DNA from 4 places in the Paenibacillus sp. FSL H8-0332 genome. Region 3 is predicted to be linked to each of the others. Evidence: riboswitches for the same ligand, from Rfam matches in the RefSeq annotation. Region 3 holds a riboswitch; each other region holds the start of a gene.

What was found. A riboswitch is a leader RNA that binds a small molecule or an ion and turns the genes downstream of it on or off. The one in region 3 is predicted to bind thiamine pyrophosphate.
Region 1: another riboswitch for thiamine pyrophosphate. It lies ahead of NST43_RS08380 (thiamine phosphate synthase); the one in region 3 lies ahead of NST43_RS12330 (ABC transporter ATP-binding protein).
Region 2: another riboswitch for thiamine pyrophosphate. It lies ahead of NST43_RS00490 (ABC transporter substrate-binding protein); the one in region 3 lies ahead of NST43_RS12330 (ABC transporter ATP-binding protein).
Region 4: another riboswitch for thiamine pyrophosphate. It lies ahead of thiC (phosphomethylpyrimidine synthase ThiC); the one in region 3 lies ahead of NST43_RS12330 (ABC transporter ATP-binding protein).

The regions. Positions count from the first base shown of each region.
Region 1 covers NZ_CP150145.1:1,940,566-1,944,604, reverse strand. The annotation lists gene thiH (2-iminoacetate synthase ThiH) at 1-253, opposite strand, end outside; gene NST43_RS08390 (thiazole synthase) at 281-1,045, opposite strand; gene thiS (sulfur carrier protein ThiS) at 1,130-1,333, opposite strand; gene NST43_RS08380 (thiamine phosphate synthase) at 1,324-2,022, opposite strand; TPP riboswitch at 2,117-2,219, opposite strand; gene NST43_RS08375 (SDR family oxidoreductase) at 2,278-3,150, opposite strand; gene NST43_RS08370 (amidohydrolase family protein) at 3,441-4,039, shown strand, end outside.
Region 2 covers NZ_CP150145.1:112,205-116,243, forward strand. The annotation lists gene NST43_RS00480 (ABC transporter permease) at 1-282, opposite strand, end outside; gene NST43_RS00485 (MTH1187 family thiamine-binding protein) at 279-572, opposite strand; gene NST43_RS00490 (ABC transporter substrate-binding protein) at 625-1,698, opposite strand; TPP riboswitch at 1,848-1,958, opposite strand; gene NST43_RS00495 (hypothetical protein) at 2,031-3,482, opposite strand; gene NST43_RS00500 (MFS transporter) at 3,530-4,039, opposite strand, start outside.
Region 3 covers NZ_CP150145.1:2,865,378-2,869,416, forward strand. The annotation lists gene NST43_RS12320 (ABC transporter substrate-binding protein) at 1-699, opposite strand, end outside; gene NST43_RS12325 (ABC transporter permease) at 696-1,472, opposite strand; gene NST43_RS12330 (ABC transporter ATP-binding protein) at 1,453-2,223, opposite strand; TPP riboswitch at 2,357-2,459, opposite strand; gene NST43_RS12335 (TetR/AcrR family transcriptional regulator) at 2,526-3,182, opposite strand; gene NST43_RS12340 (DHA2 family efflux MFS transporter permease subunit) at 3,333-4,039, shown strand, end outside.
Region 4 covers NZ_CP150145.1:7,330,988-7,335,026, forward strand. The annotation lists gene NST43_RS32175 (tetratricopeptide repeat protein) at 1-342, shown strand, start outside; gene trxB (thioredoxin-disulfide reductase) at 388-1,341, shown strand; TPP riboswitch at 1,391-1,497, shown strand; gene thiC (phosphomethylpyrimidine synthase ThiC) at 1,649-3,343, shown strand; gene NST43_RS32190 (DUF1858 domain-containing protein) at 3,511-3,738, shown strand; gene NST43_RS32195 (DUF438 domain-containing protein) at 3,753-4,039, shown strand, end outside.

The DNA of each region.
Region 1 (4,039 bases), 920 kb from region 3:
CACAGTAATCAGCGAGATACATCGGTGTAAATAATTGCATCACATGGCCGAAATGCGTACGCGTTAACCGGTGTGCCTTCTGCGCCATCTCCTCCAGATAAGGCTCCGCTGCCGGTGACAGCAATGCCATCAGCCCCTCTTCATCAACCTGCTCTGCACGAAGTGCGCGCTTCACATCCTCTGCCGTATACCGGCTCCATAACGCCCTGTAAGGAAGCTGCTCCAGCCGGGTCATCGTCTCATAAAAGCTCATAACCGTTCCCCCTCCCTATTACATCTGTCAGGCCAAAAACCCGGTCAACGGTGAAGAGGCTGCCGCCGTCTCCTCCACGGGCCCCAGTCCGGCGAGAAAAGCCTTACGCCCTGCGGATACCGCCTCGCAGAAGGCCTCTGCCATCAGCAGCGGATCTTTGGCGGTGGCAATTGCTGTATTAAGCAGCACCGCTGCGGCTCCCATTTCCATTGCCTCAGCCGCCTCAGAGGGTCTGCCGATTCCGGCATCCACAATGACTGGCATATCCGTCTCGGAGATCAGAATGCGGATCAGCTCCTTGGTCTGCAGTCCGCGGTTGGACCCGATTGGCGCTCCCAGCGGCATCACGGCCGCCGCCCCCGCAGCCTTCAACCGGAGAGCGGCGGACAGATCAGGACTCATATACGGAAGCACCACGAAGCCTTCTGCTGCGAGGATCTCGGTTGCCCGGATGGTCTCCATATTATCCGGCAGTAAATATTTTTGGTCGTTGATGACCTCAATCTTCACCCAGTTGCCCAGCCCCGCCGACCTCGCCAGCCGGGCAATCCGTACTGCTTCCTCTGCGGTGCGCGCACCGGAGGTATTGGGCAGTAAGGTCATATGGGAAGGAATATGGCTGACAATATTGTCCTTGCTCTCCGGGTCCACCCGGCGCAGGGCAACGGTAATGACCTGTGAGCCTGAGCGTGCAATGACCTCGGGAATGAGGGTGTTACGGCTGTATTTTCCGGTACCAATGAACAGTCTGCTGGTTAGAGTCACTCCGCCAATCGTCAAAGGGTCTTGCATTATACCGCCTCCTGGGATAAGTTATCGCCTGTATCTAAACTGCCAATCTGCCTGCTCGTTCGCTTCTCCTCTGCCCGCCTATCCCTAACCTCCGCCTACAAAATGAACCAGCTCCACCCGGTCCCCCTCGCTGAGCAGTGTCTCTCCATAAACCTCTCTGCCGGCAAGCTCACCGTTCAGCTCGACAATCACCAGCTTACCGGCCCACTCGGGCCGGGCCAGCAGATCCGCCAGTGTCCGGCAGCTCTCTTCGATCCTTTGACTCTTCCCGTTAACGGTCACATCCACGTCTGTTCACCTCCTGCTGTGCCCTGTGCTTGATCCATATCCGGCGTCTCAGCCAGCTCGGCCGCCCTCTGAACCGCTGCCCTGTATGCCCGGGCCGCTGCGACCGGGTCCGGGGCTCCACAGATCCCCGACATGACAGCAATGCCAGCCGCCCCTTGGGCCAGCACTGTTCCGGCATTGTCCGGGGTAATCCCTCCGAGCGCAATCAGCGGTATGCGGCTCCAGCGGACGGCCTCCGCCAGCTGCTCCAGTCCGCGTGCCTCCTGTCCGGGCTTGCAGGCCGTCGGGAACACATGCCCGTAGAGGCAGAAGTCCGCTCCCTGCCTTCCAGCCTCCACCGCCTCTTCCCGGGAGTGCACGGACCTGCCGATCCGCAGGCCCGGTGCACAGCCGCGCACTGCGGCTGGCGGAAGGCTATGCCAGGCTAACTGTACACCACCTGCCCCGGCGGCCAGGGCAAGATCGATCCGGTCATTAATGACCAGCTTCGAAGGCGGAACCCCGGCCTGAAGCATCTGCTGCGCCGTAGCCAGCAGTTCGCGGGCGGACATGGCTTTTTCCCGGAGATGAATATAATCCACCATGGGATGTACCGCCACGGCCCATTCGGCCAGCGCTTCAGGCTGCAGCCGCCCGTCTGAGATGACATGAAGTTCGTGCAACGCCTTCGCCCCTCTCTTCCGCTCCATTCTCCATAAACACACAAACACAAAAAAGACCGCCCCCATAAGGAAGCAGTCTGGAATATAAGCAGGGATACCGGTGGCCGGAACCCCCGCTGCATTATTCGTTTCTCCACTTCCCTACGCTGGTATAACCCAGATCAGGTTCAAAGGGTCCAAGCAGATACGCCCGTCTCAGCCTTGCGGCTCCCCTAGTGATCGTTCTATGCTATTGTTTGGCCTTGCTTTTTGTATATTAGCATATAATTCCTGTTAGAGCTATCATCCGTTGACGACCTCGCCGCCGTTCACATGCATAACCTGTCCGCTCACATAAGAGGAATCGTCCGAGGCCAGGTATACATAAGCCGGTGCCAGCTCTTCAGGCTGCCCCGGGCGCTTCATCGGCTGGGTGCCACCGAACTCACTGACCTTCTTCGCGTCAAAGGTTGACGGAATCAGCGGGGTCCAGATCGGTCCGGGCGCTACCGCATTCACGCGGATGCCCTTATCGGCCAGATTCATCGACAGCGAACGGGTGAAGCTGAGAATCGCTCCCTTGGTGGACGAATAGTCCAGCAGCTGCGGGCTGCCGCGATACGCCGTGATGGAGGTGGTGTTAATGATCGTAGCGCCTTTTTTAAGATGAGGCATAGCTGCTTTTGTCAGATAGAACATGGAGAAAATATTCGTCCGGAACGTACGCTCCAGCTGCTCCGCTGTGATGTCCTCAATATGATCCTGCGGATGCTGCTCCGCCGCATTGTTGATTAGAATATCGAGCTTGCCAAGTCCTTCAACCGTTTGATGAATCAGGTCCTGACAGAAGGCTTCGTCCCCGATGTCCCCGGCGATCAGAATACACTTTCTGCCCTCCTGCTCCACCTGGCGCTTGGTCTCTTCCGCATCCTCATGCTCGTTCAAGTAGGAGATCACCACATCTGCGCCCTCCTTGGCAAAATGAACGGCAACCGCACGCCCGATCCCGCTATCACCTCCCGTAATGAGTGCGGCCTTGCCCAGCAGTTTGCCTGCTGCCTTGTACGCCGGTGTCTCAAACTCCGGAAGCGGATTCATCTCACTTTCAATTCCGGGCTGCTGATCCTGTACCTGCGGAGGCAGGGTTTTGATAGGTTGTTTACTTGTGTCTGGCATAATCCATTCTCCTTTCGCAGTTCACAATAATGTTGAACACATCTTGTTAGCATGGCTTAAGGCCTGGTGTTTATGCATCAGGCAGTGTGCCTGCCTGGCTCTACGTTATGTTACTTACCACACTCGGCAGCCGCCCAAACAACCAATCTACATTCACCGGCACCCATAGCGGAACGATAGCCAGTAAGTAAGGAACGTTTCCAAAGAGAATATTATCTATATCCGCTAAGAGGAATGTCCTATACTTTGTGAGGAACGACAACTACCTTAACTGAGGGGACGCTTCTATCATGGGAAATGAGCGCATCTTGCTGACGAACGGAACTGTAATCGATGGAACCGGACAGCCGCCGCTGCATCATGTAAGCATTGAGATTGTTAATGGCCGCTTCGGCACCATAGCACAGCATAATGACATTAACGGGAGAACCGGGTATGACTCCGCCACAACAGTGATCGACCTTGAGGGTATGGTCATTTTGCCGGGGTTTATTCACACCCATGCCCATACCAGCTTCAAGTACATACAGAATGAGCCGCTGCACGGATATCATACGGAATATTTGGCCGCGTGCCTTGCAGAAGGAATTACTACGATCCGCGATGAGGGGATGACTACGGCAGCATCGATTGAAGAGGTGGTCACTCACACGCAGCAGCTGGAGGGCGGTGCTTTTCCCAGAATTCTTACGTCCGGCAAAGTATTCACGGCTCCAGGCGGGTACGGTGGTCAGGAGCCTATCGGGGTAGGGAGTGCGGAGGAGGCGCGGCTTAAGGTCCGTGAAGTCCTGGGACAAGGAATACATTTCATCAAAACAGCGCTGGAAGACGGCTACGATCCCGCCACTGCCGGACTGCCCCAGCTGAATCAGGAGATTCTCGAAGCGAT
Region 2 (4,039 bases), 2.8 Mb from region 3:
CGGATAGAACGCTCTCTTGAGCCAGGGCAGCAGATGCAGCAGCAGGGCGGTGAAGAGGCCGATGCCCGTGCCGACCGGGAAGCCGATCAGGGTCAGCCGCAGCGTAGCAGCGGTGTGCTCCCAGATCCCGGAGGCGTTGTTCTTCGACTCACGCGCGATATCCGTGGGACTCGGCAACTGGTAGGCCGGGATGTCGAACAGCATGACCGATAGCTGCCATATCCCGACAAAAAAGAGGACCGCCACAAAGGGCGGCCACACTAGCTTCCAGGTGCTTCTCACGGCCGGTATTTCTCCGTCAGCTTATCCATGCTGATGCCGCCCGGATTATGGGCGATCTTGATCTGTGAGATCACACTCGGACTGCCGGAAGCGATCAGCGCCTCATGCATGTCACGCACGATATCCAGCAGCTCGGACAGTTCGCCTTCCATCGTGGTCTCCAGCGGATTCACCTGATGCTTCACGCCTGATTTCTGAATGACCTCTATAGCCTTGTCCACGTAAGGGATGGAATCCTCGTTGTTCGGTGTCTTGGGAATTACCTGAATGCTAAGCAGTGTGTTAGCCATGATGAATCCTTCCTCTCCAAGTTAAGTGTAAGATTCCCGCCATGCGGGTTCATTATGATTCCGGCAAAAATTCATTCGTAAACGTACTCTCCGCATCCAGCGGCTTATCCAGCAGCTTCAGGCCGTACATCCAGTCGGCGTAATTCTTCCAGATCTCAAGCTTCTGCTCACCCCAGCGCGGGGCGTCTTCCTTGTATTTCGGGCTAAGCCATTTCTGGCTGGCCAGCACCAGCTTGGGGTCCAGATCAGGTACAGCATCGGACAAGACCGTCGCGGCTTCTTCCGGGTGGTCGATGGCGTACTGATAGCCTTTTGACGTAGCCTTCAGGAATGCCTTCACCACTTCAGGATGCTCGGCGATCTCCTTCTCGCTGGTCGTCAGTACCGGGGTGTAGTAATCCAGCTGCGGAGCGTAATCCTTCAGATACAGCATATCCAGTGGCTCCCCGCGCAGCTCAGCTTCCACCCCGGTCCAGGCGTAGAAGATCCAGGCGAAGTCAATATCCCGCTTCACGGCTGTGAAAAAGTCCGCTTCGCCGATATTCACCAGCTTCACCTTGGAGACATCCCCGCCTTCGGGGTCCATGATGGCTTTCATGGCAGCCTGCTCCGCAGGGGAGCCCCAGCCTCCGTACGTTTTACCTTCAAAATCCTTCGGCGTCTTAATATTGCGGTCCTTCGGAGCCGCGAAGCCGGAGGTGTTATGCTGAATGATTGCAGCAATTGATACCAGCGGCACATCCTGCAGACGAGCCAGGGTCAGCGCCTCTTGGGCACTGATGCCGAATTGGGCTTCACCGGAAGTGACCATCGTGTCGGACCCGGCAGCACCAGGCTGTACAATCTGAACGTCAAGACCTTCCTCCGCGTAATAGCCAAGCTCCTTAGCTGCATACAGGCCGGTATGATTCGTGTTCGGCGTCCAGTCCAGGGCAATCTTGACCGGCGTCAGCGCCTTAGGTGCATCCGTGGGTGCGGCTGCGGATGCATCAGGCGCAGCCGTGCTGTTCCCGGCAGCAGGTGCGCTGGCTCCTGCATTGCCGCTGTTGTTCCCGCCGCCACATCCCGCTACGGTGAGCAGCAGCATGGAGCTGAGCAGTAGTGTGACTGTTTTTTTGACTCCCATTTCTCTTTCTCTCTCCTTCCAGCAACCCCTGGTCTTCAGAGCTTACAGAAACCTTATTCCTGTACATCCTTAGAATCAAAAAAGCGTCCCGAAGATCGGGACGCCAGTGACTTGCGTGAGGGGACTTCAGCTTCAGTACCGCTTAAGGCACTGTGCCGAATGAAGATTCCTACGCTGGCATTATCCAGATCAGGTATAAGGGTCAGTATCTTGTGGGATACAATCTCAGCCGGCCAATTCCAGCACCCCTGGTTCTATAAAGTTCACGGGTATTGCTATGTTCTTACGGTGTATTATAGACGGCAGCTTCGCGGTTGTCCAGAGCCGTCTATTCAATCCTTATCATAGTACCGCCTTTTGCGGCGGCTGCGGATTCCATTCCGCGCCTCCCGCAGTGTTAAGCCGATACTGACCGCGATCCCCGAAAAGGTCAGGAACAGAGCCAGATATTCGAATACGGAGTACTCCAGCATTTTGCTCCAGTCGATCTGGCCCTTCAGATCCTCGATGACCTGATTCATCCCGTAGATTCCGCTGATGACCGTAAATACGGTGAGCACCATCAGGAGCGTATCCCGGCGTTTGGCCTGGAATTTGTCCTGATACTGAAACAGATCATTCAGGGTCATCTTCACTTCATCGAACAGAGCATCATTGCCGTAAACCTTGCGCAGCTGGAAAAAAATCTCCCGCCCCTGCGACTGCGAGATCAGCTCCAGAAAATAGAATTTGGCGGAAAATTTATTGATCAGAAAGATCAGATTCTCGATCTCGTCGTAATCGTGGTTGATGCGCAGCCGGGAATGCAGATTGGCGAGCTTCAGCAGCACGATTTTATGAAAAATACTCAGCAGCAGTCCATAATAATACTCTCCGTACATCTGGTTGACCAGCTCCGTGGCAATATCGGGCTTCGCCCGGCTCAGGCAGCAGAAGGTCTGCTCGTTCGTCATATAATAGGTGTCCGGCCCCCAGCGGCTATAGCAATGCTCCCGGGTGTACTGCTCGATATACTCAGGATCACTCGCACTGGTAAAAGGTTTACCGTCTATAGTCAGCCCATCCAGCTGGGAGGCACGGTAGCGCAGCTCTACACTTATCTCATCCAGCTCTTCCTCACGGTTGAAGCCATAGAAGGCCTGCACCAGCATCCGTTCATCCACGAAAAAAGGCAGGGTCTCGAAATACGCGCCATCAATCTCCGCAGGGTCGAGAAACGGCTCCAGACCGGAGACGAGATTCTTGAACACGAAATCCTCCACCCGGCCGAAGGACTTCTCCTGGCAATGGATAAAGGCATGTTTATCCTGATAACACACATCCTCCAGTGTTCGGAACCGGTCAGCGAATTCCAGCACAGTGCTGAAGGGAAGGTTTTTCTCCTCGATAGCCACTCTTATGGTCAGAAAGCCCAGCTCAAATGGGCAGAGGAACACATCGGTGGACAGAATCCGGAAATTCACAGACTCGAAGAGCATTTCCAGCCGGCACGGCAGATCGTTTACCCGGGAAAAGCGGCGGAAGGAATCGCTGTCCTTCTCACGCGGAAACAGCACATGAGCGGCAAACGGCAGATAGCTGCGCTCCATTTTCTCATGGGACACGCAGTAGCCTTCTCCGTAATAGGCATTCTCCAGTTCCTTGTTATCGAGAAAAAAACGCGTGAACCCATCCTTCTGCAGACTTGCTATCAGCTCTTTATCCTGTCCGGGCTTGATGGAGAAGGGGAAAATAAATTGCAGCAACGCTGTATGCAGGGTGGGTTCAGAATGCAGTTCAACCATGTGGGTGTTCCATCCTTCTTCGCAGAATATGGATCTTGTTAGCTATATTACCCGATTCTCCAGGCGGTCACACTTAGGAGGAATAAAAGGGCGGCAAAAGTGGCCAATAGCCCCGACGTCTGGGCAATCTGCATATGATCCATGGACCAGCCGGTCAGCAGCGGCAGCACCGCGCCGCCAATTCCGCCGGAGGCGATCATAATGCTGGGCGTCGATTCTTCCGCGCCGGGCAGCAGCTTGCTGGAGAAGACCAGCGCGATCGAGAAGATGCCGGACATGAACAGGCCAAGCAGCAGGATGATCGCAAATGCGGCAAGCCGGTGACCGGCGAACGGGAAAATAACGAGCAGCAGCAAAGCGGCAAAGCAGCTGATGAGCACATAGATGCGGTAGGAAATCTTCTCGGCGATGACACCGGCGAACAGTCTGCCTGCCGACATGGCCAGCCAGAAGAAGGTCACCGTGAGCGCAGCCGCGGCCTCGCTCATGCCCAGCTTCGCGATGAAGATCGCCGGCATGAAGTTCACCAGGCTCATCTCGGTGCCTACATAGAGAAA
Region 3 (4,039 bases):
ATAGCCTTGCTGCTCCAGAATCAGCTGCTCATGGTTAATGAACCCGCCCATAATGCCATCCACCCGTCCGGTGGAGAGAGCGGGAATCAGCTCAAAGCCGACATCTACCAGCTTGAGGGAAGAAGGGTCCCCGCCGTCGCTCTTGACCATCGTGTTCAGCATGGCTTCATATAACGGGACGGAGGAATACCCAGCCTGCTTGCCAGACAGCTCTCCCGGGCGGTTAATGCCGCTGTCTGCGGCTACCATGAGATGATTCAGCGGGTGGCGCACCAGCGCAGCGATCGACTTGACCGGAATCTGCTCCCCCCGTGCCATCAATACCTGCGGCTGATAACTGAGTGCCAGATCCACCTTCCCCGCAGCAACAAGCTTCAGCGCATCATTGGTATCGGCCGGCATCTGAATTTCAACCTCAAGGCCTTCCTCAGCGAAATACCCTTCAGCCTCTGCCGCATACAAAAAGGAGTGGACTGCATTGGGATACCAGTCGAGCATAATCGTCAGCTTTTGGGCGGCACTCTTAGTCCCTGCCTCAGAGGTTGCGGTAGTACCAGCCGAGGAGCCGGAGGCCGCCGGATTGTTTGTATTGGCGCAGCCTGCCAGGACAGGCAGCATACAGAGCACCAGAGCAGACAGCAGCATGGCTGGCTTTGAAATCGTATTGTGCAGATAACGGGTATAGCGGATAGTAGTCATGAATAACGTCCTCTTTTCTTCAGAATAATCTTCTCCAGCGCGGCGACTGCCAGAAACAGCAGAATACCGAGTACGGATAACAAGACAACAGCGGCGAACATCTTGGCGCTCTGCAGATTCCCGGCCATTCTGCGGCTGAAATAGCCCAGCCCCTGGCTGCCCCCAAGCCATTCCCCGATCGTTGCACCAATTACACAGTACACAGCCGACAGCTTCAGTCCGGAGAAAAAAGAGGGGAAAGCCAGCGGAACGCCCACCTTCCCGAGAATCTGCCAGCGGTTCGCGCCGTACGTCAGCAGCAGGTCCCGGTAGGCATCCGTGTTCTTGGACAACCCGTCATAGGTGCCAATGACCACCGGGAAGAAAGCGGTCAGGAAGACAACGGCGACCTTGCTCCACAAGGTATAGCCGAACCACATGATGAACAGGGGAGAGAGGGCGATCAGCGGAACCGTCTGGCTGATAATCAGTAGCGGGTACAGCGCCTTAGCCAGCGGACTGAACAGGTGCATGGCGATTCCCAGCAGACTGCCGCAGACCACGGATAGTGCGAAGCCTGTGAGTACTTCAAGCAGGGTAGCAGGCAGATGCACCCCGAATAACAAGCGGCGTTCCTCCAGCAAGGCCTTGCAGACGGCAGACGGAGCCGGAAGGATGAAGGGAGGAACCAGGCCCAGCCGGGCTACAGTCTCCCAGACCGCAAGCGTCAGCAGGGCGAGCAGGGCCGCCGGACCGTAATGCTGGAGCAATCTTCTAGGAGCGGCGGTTCTCATATAGCTTCAGCTCCAATTCCTGGCGCAGGGCGGCGAACTGCGGTTGATAGTTCAGACTGTGATGGCGCGGACGGGGGAGACCGGCTGAGAATTCCTGCATCCCGCTGCCCTCTCTGCCAGTCATTAGATAGATTCTGTCACTGAGCAGGAGCGCCTCCTCCAGATCATGGGTGATGAACAGCACCGTCTTGTCCAGCTCCGCCCATAACTCCAGCAGCCAACGCTGCAGCGAGCGCTTCGTAATGGCATCGAGCGCCCCGAACGGCTCATCGAGCAGCAGCAGGTCATTCCCGGCTGCCACGGTGCGGAGGACCGCCACGCGCTGGCGCATCCCGCCGGACAGCTCCTGCGGATAAGCCCCTTCAGTCTCGTCAAGGCCGAAACGGTGTAGCAGGGTACGGATCTCGGCAATAGCGGCTGCTTTGGGCCGGCTGCGCTTAAGCTCCCAGGGCAGCAGACAATTGTCCAATACGGTGCGCCAAGGCAGGAGGAGATCCTGCTGCGGCATGTAGGCCACACTGCCCAGCCTCTTCGCTGCTGTAGCGGACTCGGCTCCGTTCAGCGTAATCCTGCCGCTACCCGGCTCCAGCAGACCGGCGATGATTTTGAACAAAGTGCTTTTGCCGCATCCGCTCCCGCCTACAATAGAAATGAATTCGCCGCGCTGCACATTCATGGTTAGCCCTGAGAAGACGGGGGTCCGGGACGAACCGGTCCCGAAGGCATAGGACAGATTGCTAATGTTGATCATAAGACTATGTACGAACCTCCTCGGGTTAGATTAAATAACAGCTACGAGAACAACAAAAAGCCCCATTCATTCCCGGAGGCGATGAATGGGGCGGAAGGTACAGTCAGCTGCGGCCCTGTGACGGGAACCACTGTTACATTCTGCTCCACTTCCCTCCGCTGGTATGATCCAGATCAGGTTCAAAGGGTCCGGAGCTTAAGCTCCGTCTCAGTCGGCCGACTCCCCTAGTGAATAATGTTGCTATTGAATTCGTAATTGCTACTTAATATACCACAAATCTCCCTCTTGTAAAGAGCAGGCGGTCAGCGCTTTGCCAGACCGGTCACGAACAAAGTGACGATGCCCCTGGAGATGTCCAGCTTGGAGGCGTGGTGCCGCTTCTGCTCATACAGGTACAGATCGGGACTGAGGACAGAGATTAAGGCTGTGGCCGCAAAGGCCGGATCAATGTCAATTATCTCACCGCCCGCCGCAGCGCGCTGCAGCAGCTCTGTCATCATCACTCCCAGCCGCTGGAAAAAAGGATGCTCAAACTGGGTCAGCTGCTTCTTGCCGGTGAACTCGGCTTTGATCATATTCAGCAGCTCGGCATACTGCTCAATGAAATCAGCAATCTGCTCAATGCTGCTCTGCAGCTGAGCAAGAGCCGGGGCTTCACCGGCACTGGCAGCGACCTGCTGCTCCAGCCCGGACAGGAATTGATCTGCGCTGCCCTTCAGCAGTGCAGAACAGATCTCACCCTTGTCCGTGAAGCGGCGGTACAGGGAGCCTTGCCCTATGCCTGCCCGCTTGGCAATGCTGTACATGCTGACCGCCTCAAGTCCGCTCTCGGTGAACAACTGGCGGGCAGCTTCAAGAATCCGCTGTACATAAGGATCGGCGGACTCGGGCGGAGCGGAGGCTATGGGTTGCGGAGCTGACGGCGGGAGCTGTGCAGCATCGGTGTCTGGCTTTTTCATGAGAACCCCTTTCAGAAAAGAATTGACACTACGGACAATTGTCCGTAGACTATGAATTACACTTACGGACAGTTGTCCGTTCACTCATTATATAGAACAATCTGCCCGCAGGTCAATGTAGAACGCGGACAGCTCAGGAGGAGAAGAGACATGGATCAGACCTTGAAGCAGGAAGCCGATTTCCGGCTGTCCAGTATTCTGGTTCCGCTGCTGGCCATTATTGCAGGAGTATTTATGGTTGTGCTGGACAGTACGGCGATGAATGTAGCCTTGTCCAGGCTGGTGGTTGATTTCAAGACGGATTTGCATACGCTGCAGTGGGTAGTTACCGGATATATGCTGGCTCAGGCTTCCGTTATTCCGTTGTCAGGCTGGCTGTCAGACCGGTTCGGAGCCAAGACGGTCTTCCTGACGGCGGTAATTGTGTTCACGATAGGCTCAATTCTGTGCGCTACACCAAGCAGCGCCGAATGGCTGATTGTTTTCCGGGTCATTCAGGGACTGGGCGGCGGCTGTGTGCTCCCTGTCGGGATGGCCTATGTGTACAGACTGGCTCCCAAAAGCAAAGTTGGCGTTGTCATGGGTATTATGGGCATTCCCGTCCTGTTCGCACCGGCTATTGGTCCGGTATTGTCGGGCTGGCTGGTTGAATACCATTCCTGGCGCTGGATCTTCCTCATTAATATTCCGATTGGCATCATCGCTGTACTGATTGGACTGCGCAAGCTGCCGAATGCGGCGAGGAACAGCGTACCCGGCATGGATAAGCTCGGTATGGTTCTTGGACCGCTGGCTTTTGCTTCGTTAACCTACGGGGTTAGCCAGGGCGCGCAGAGCTGGACCTCTGAGAAAACGCT
Region 4 (4,039 bases), 3.1 Mb from region 3:
AGAGAAGACTGGCAGCGGATTATGGATCATGCAGCGGCCATGATGGACCGCAGATATGATGCGGTCCAGAAGAAGGATGCGGAGCACATCTGGAAGCAGTTCATCGGCAGCCTGTACCCGGATGTACCGCTGTTCCGCAATGACGGCGGCTGGTGCGCTGCACTGGAGTATCTGACGGCCCGGCTGCATGGGCAGCCGGTTACGTTCCGTGAGGCTGCCCAGCGTTATGGTGTGTCGGTCTCGATGGTAAGCCGTTATGCACGGCGGATTGACAGCGAATGTGATATCCGGGCCATGCTGCCCGGAACCGGCGGCTTATCGCCGTCCACCACCCGTATTTAAGCATTACTGCTGTAAGACAAACCTACTTGTAAGGAGGCCAATGTAATGTACAAAACGATTGTAATCGGAACAGGCCCGGCCGGGCTGACTGCCGCGATTTATCTGGCGCGTGCGAACCTGAGCCCGCTGGTAATTGAAGGCTTGCAGCCGGGGGGACAACTGACAACGACGACAGAAGTGGAGAACTTTCCAGGCTTCCCCGAAGGGATTCTGGGTCCGGACCTGATGGACAATATGCGCAAGCAGGCAGAACGCTTCGGCGCTGAATTCAAGAATGGCTGGGTGGAGTCCGTGGACTTCTCACAGCGTCCGTTCAAGGTAACAGTGGACGGAATGGGTGTATTGGAAGCGGAGTCGGTCATTATTTCAACCGGGGCCTCTGCAAGATATCTGGGTATCCCGGGCGAGCAGGAGAATGTGGGACGCGGGGTCAGCACCTGTGCGACCTGTGACGGCTTCTTTTTCCGTAATAAAAAGATTGTCGTCGTCGGCGGCGGGGACTCCGCTATGGAGGAAGCCAGCTTCCTGACCCGCTTTGCGTCCAGCGTAACGCTGGTTCACCGCCGTCCCGAGCTGCGTGCCTCGAAGATTATGCAGGACCGGGCGCGTGACAACAGCAAGGTCACCTGGGCCTTGAACCGCACACCGGTTGAAGTAACGGTAGGAGAGACCGGAGTGAAGGGCCTTACGGTGCTTAATAATGAGACAGGTCTGACAGAGCTGGTAGAGGCAGACGGCGTGTTCGTAGCGATTGGACACACACCGAATACAGCCTTCTTGGGCGGGCAGATCAACACGGATGCCAATGGCTATATTGTGGTGAACCCAGGTACCACCGAGACCAACATCCCCGGTGTATTTGCCTGCGGCGATGTGCAGGATACACGTTACCGTCAAGCGATATCGGCAGCGGGAACCGGCTGTATGGCCGCCATGGATGCTGAGAAGTTCCTGGAAGGCACGATGGTGCACGACTGGAGCGAATCGCTGGACAAATAACGGGTTTACAAGAATTACCCACACAGTTAAAATGTATTTAATTAGATAAGATACCCACTAGGGGAGTCTGAATAGGCTGAGACGGGAAAATTGAATTTCCGGACCCTTGAACCTGATCTGGATCATACCAGCGTAGGAAAGTGGAGTCGGACCTTTTTTGAATACAGTCTTATTTGGCTGTTCCTTTAATAAAGCCGCTCCAGGTGGAGCGGCTTTTTGATTTGCAAGAATCTATAGATTCTGCGGCTCAATCTGCTGCGTGACCTCTTATCTGATGGGTGTACAGAGCGAAGAGGAGGAGATTGAAATGACAGGAATGGTCAAAAACGAAGAGGTGGATCTTTCCGGATTCCCCGCAAGCCGTAAAGTGTATGTAGAGGGCTCACGCCCGGATATCCGGGTTCCGATGCGTGAGATCAGCCTCAGCAGAACCGAAGGCGTTGCCGGGGAAGAGGAGAATGCTCCGCTGCGTGTCTATGACACAAGCGGCATGTACACGGATGCAGCAGAGGAGACCGACATTCGGAGGGGGCTGCCGCCGCACCGTTCAAGCTGGATCGCGGAGCGTGGCGATTCGGAGGAATACACCGGAAGAGCCGTCCGGCCGGAGGATAACGGAATCCGCAGGGAGGGGGCCTTGGCAGAAGCTTGTCCAGGACTGAGCCGGAATCCCCGGCGGGCCTATACAGGCGGTAATGTGACTCAGCTGCATTATGCAAGGCAAGGAATTATAACACCGGAAATGGAGTATATTGCGATCCGCGAGAATACCCGGCCGGAGTTCGTAAGGGATGAGGTTGCCTCGGGCCGCGCGATTATTCCGGCCAATATCAATCACCCGGAGAGTGAGCCGATGATTATCGGCCGTAACTTCCTGGTGAAGATCAATGCAAATATCGGAAATTCTGCGGTCACTTCTTCTATAGAAGAGGAGGTGGAGAAGATGCGGTGGGCGACCCGCTGGGGGGCTGATACCCTCATGGATCTCTCCACCGGCTCGAAGATCCATACCACCCGGGAGTGGATAATCCGCAATTCTCCTGTGCCGGTCGGTACAGTGCCCTTATACCAGGCGCTGGAGAAGGTAAACGGCATAGCCGAGGACTTAACCTGGGAGCTCTACCGTGACACGCTGATTGAGCAGGCGGAGCAGGGAGTGGATTACTTCACCATTCATGCCGGAGTGCTGCGCCGCTATATTCCGCTGACTGCCCGGAGAATGACCGGCATCGTGTCACGGGGCGGATCGATTATGGCCGCCTGGTGCCTGGCCCATCAGCAGGAGAACTTCCTGTACACACACTTCGAAGACATATGTGAGATTATGAAGACGTATGATGTGGCCTTCTCGCTGGGAGATGGCCTGCGTCCCGGTTCTATTGCCGATGCCAATGACGAAGCCCAGTTCGCCGAGCTGGAGACGCTGGGAGAACTGACCCTACAAGCCTGGAAGCACGATGTTCAGGTTATGGTCGAAGGTCCGGGGCATGTGCCGCTGCACAAGATTAAGGAGAATATGGATAAGCAGCTTGAGATTTGCCGGGAAGCCCCTTTCTATACCCTCGGACCGCTGACTACGGATATTGCACCCGGTTATGATCACATCACTTCGGCCATCGGGGCGGCGATGATCGGGGGGCTCGGAACAGCGATGTTGTGTTACGTTACACCTAAGGAGCATTTAGGCCTGCCTGACAAGAATGATGTGCGCGAAGGGGTCATTACCTACAAAATTGCTGCACATGCCGCAGACCTCGCCAAGGGACATCCGGGAGCGCAGGACCGGGATGATGCACTGTCCAAGGCGCGGTTCGAGTTCCGCTGGCGCGACCAGTTCCATCTCTCCCTGGACCCGGAAAGGGCGCTGGCCTATCATGATGAGACCCTGCCAGCGGAGGGGGCGAAGCAGGCGCATTTCTGCTCAATGTGCGGCCCTAAATTCTGCAGCATGCGGATTTCGCATGATATCCGTAATTCCCATAGATGGAGCAAATCGCTCTAACATAGCTGCTAATACAGCGGAATCGTAACATTCTCAGACTATCTCCCAAGCTGAAAGGCTTGCGGGGATAGTCTTTTTATAGTTAGTGATTACAATCACAATTCACCACTGTACCCTATGCTAAGCTGTTGTTGAGAAGAATTCTCATTAGTGAGGTGTGCAAGAGAATGAGCAAAGCGTTGAAGCTGGATGAATCCATCTTTGAGCTGGTAACCCGGCACCCGGAAGTGGTTGAGATCATGGTGGAGCTGGGTTTCCGTGATATTGCGAAGCCTGGAATGCTGCAGACTGCAGGACGATTCATGACCCTGTCCAAAGGAATGAAATTAAAAAAAATAGAGCTGGAAACCGTTCGGCTGGCCTTTCAGCAGCATGGTTTCGAGATTATAGAATAGAAGGAGAGATTACGATGAGCGAACTGATTAATAACCGCGAGGTCGATGTGCAGGAACAGACACGCCGCCAGGCTATGCTGAGAGAGATCATCAAGGAGCTGCATGCGGGCAAAAGCGTGGAGGAGGTTAAGGCGCGTTTTGAAGAAGCGGTAGGCGATGTTACGGTGGAGGAAATCTCCGCCATGGAGCACTCCCTGATGACCGAGGAAGGCATTCCGGTAGAGGAAGTACAGCGCCTCTGCTCCGTGCATACGGCAATCTTCAAGGGCTCGATTGAACAGATTCACCGTTCTTCTAAGCC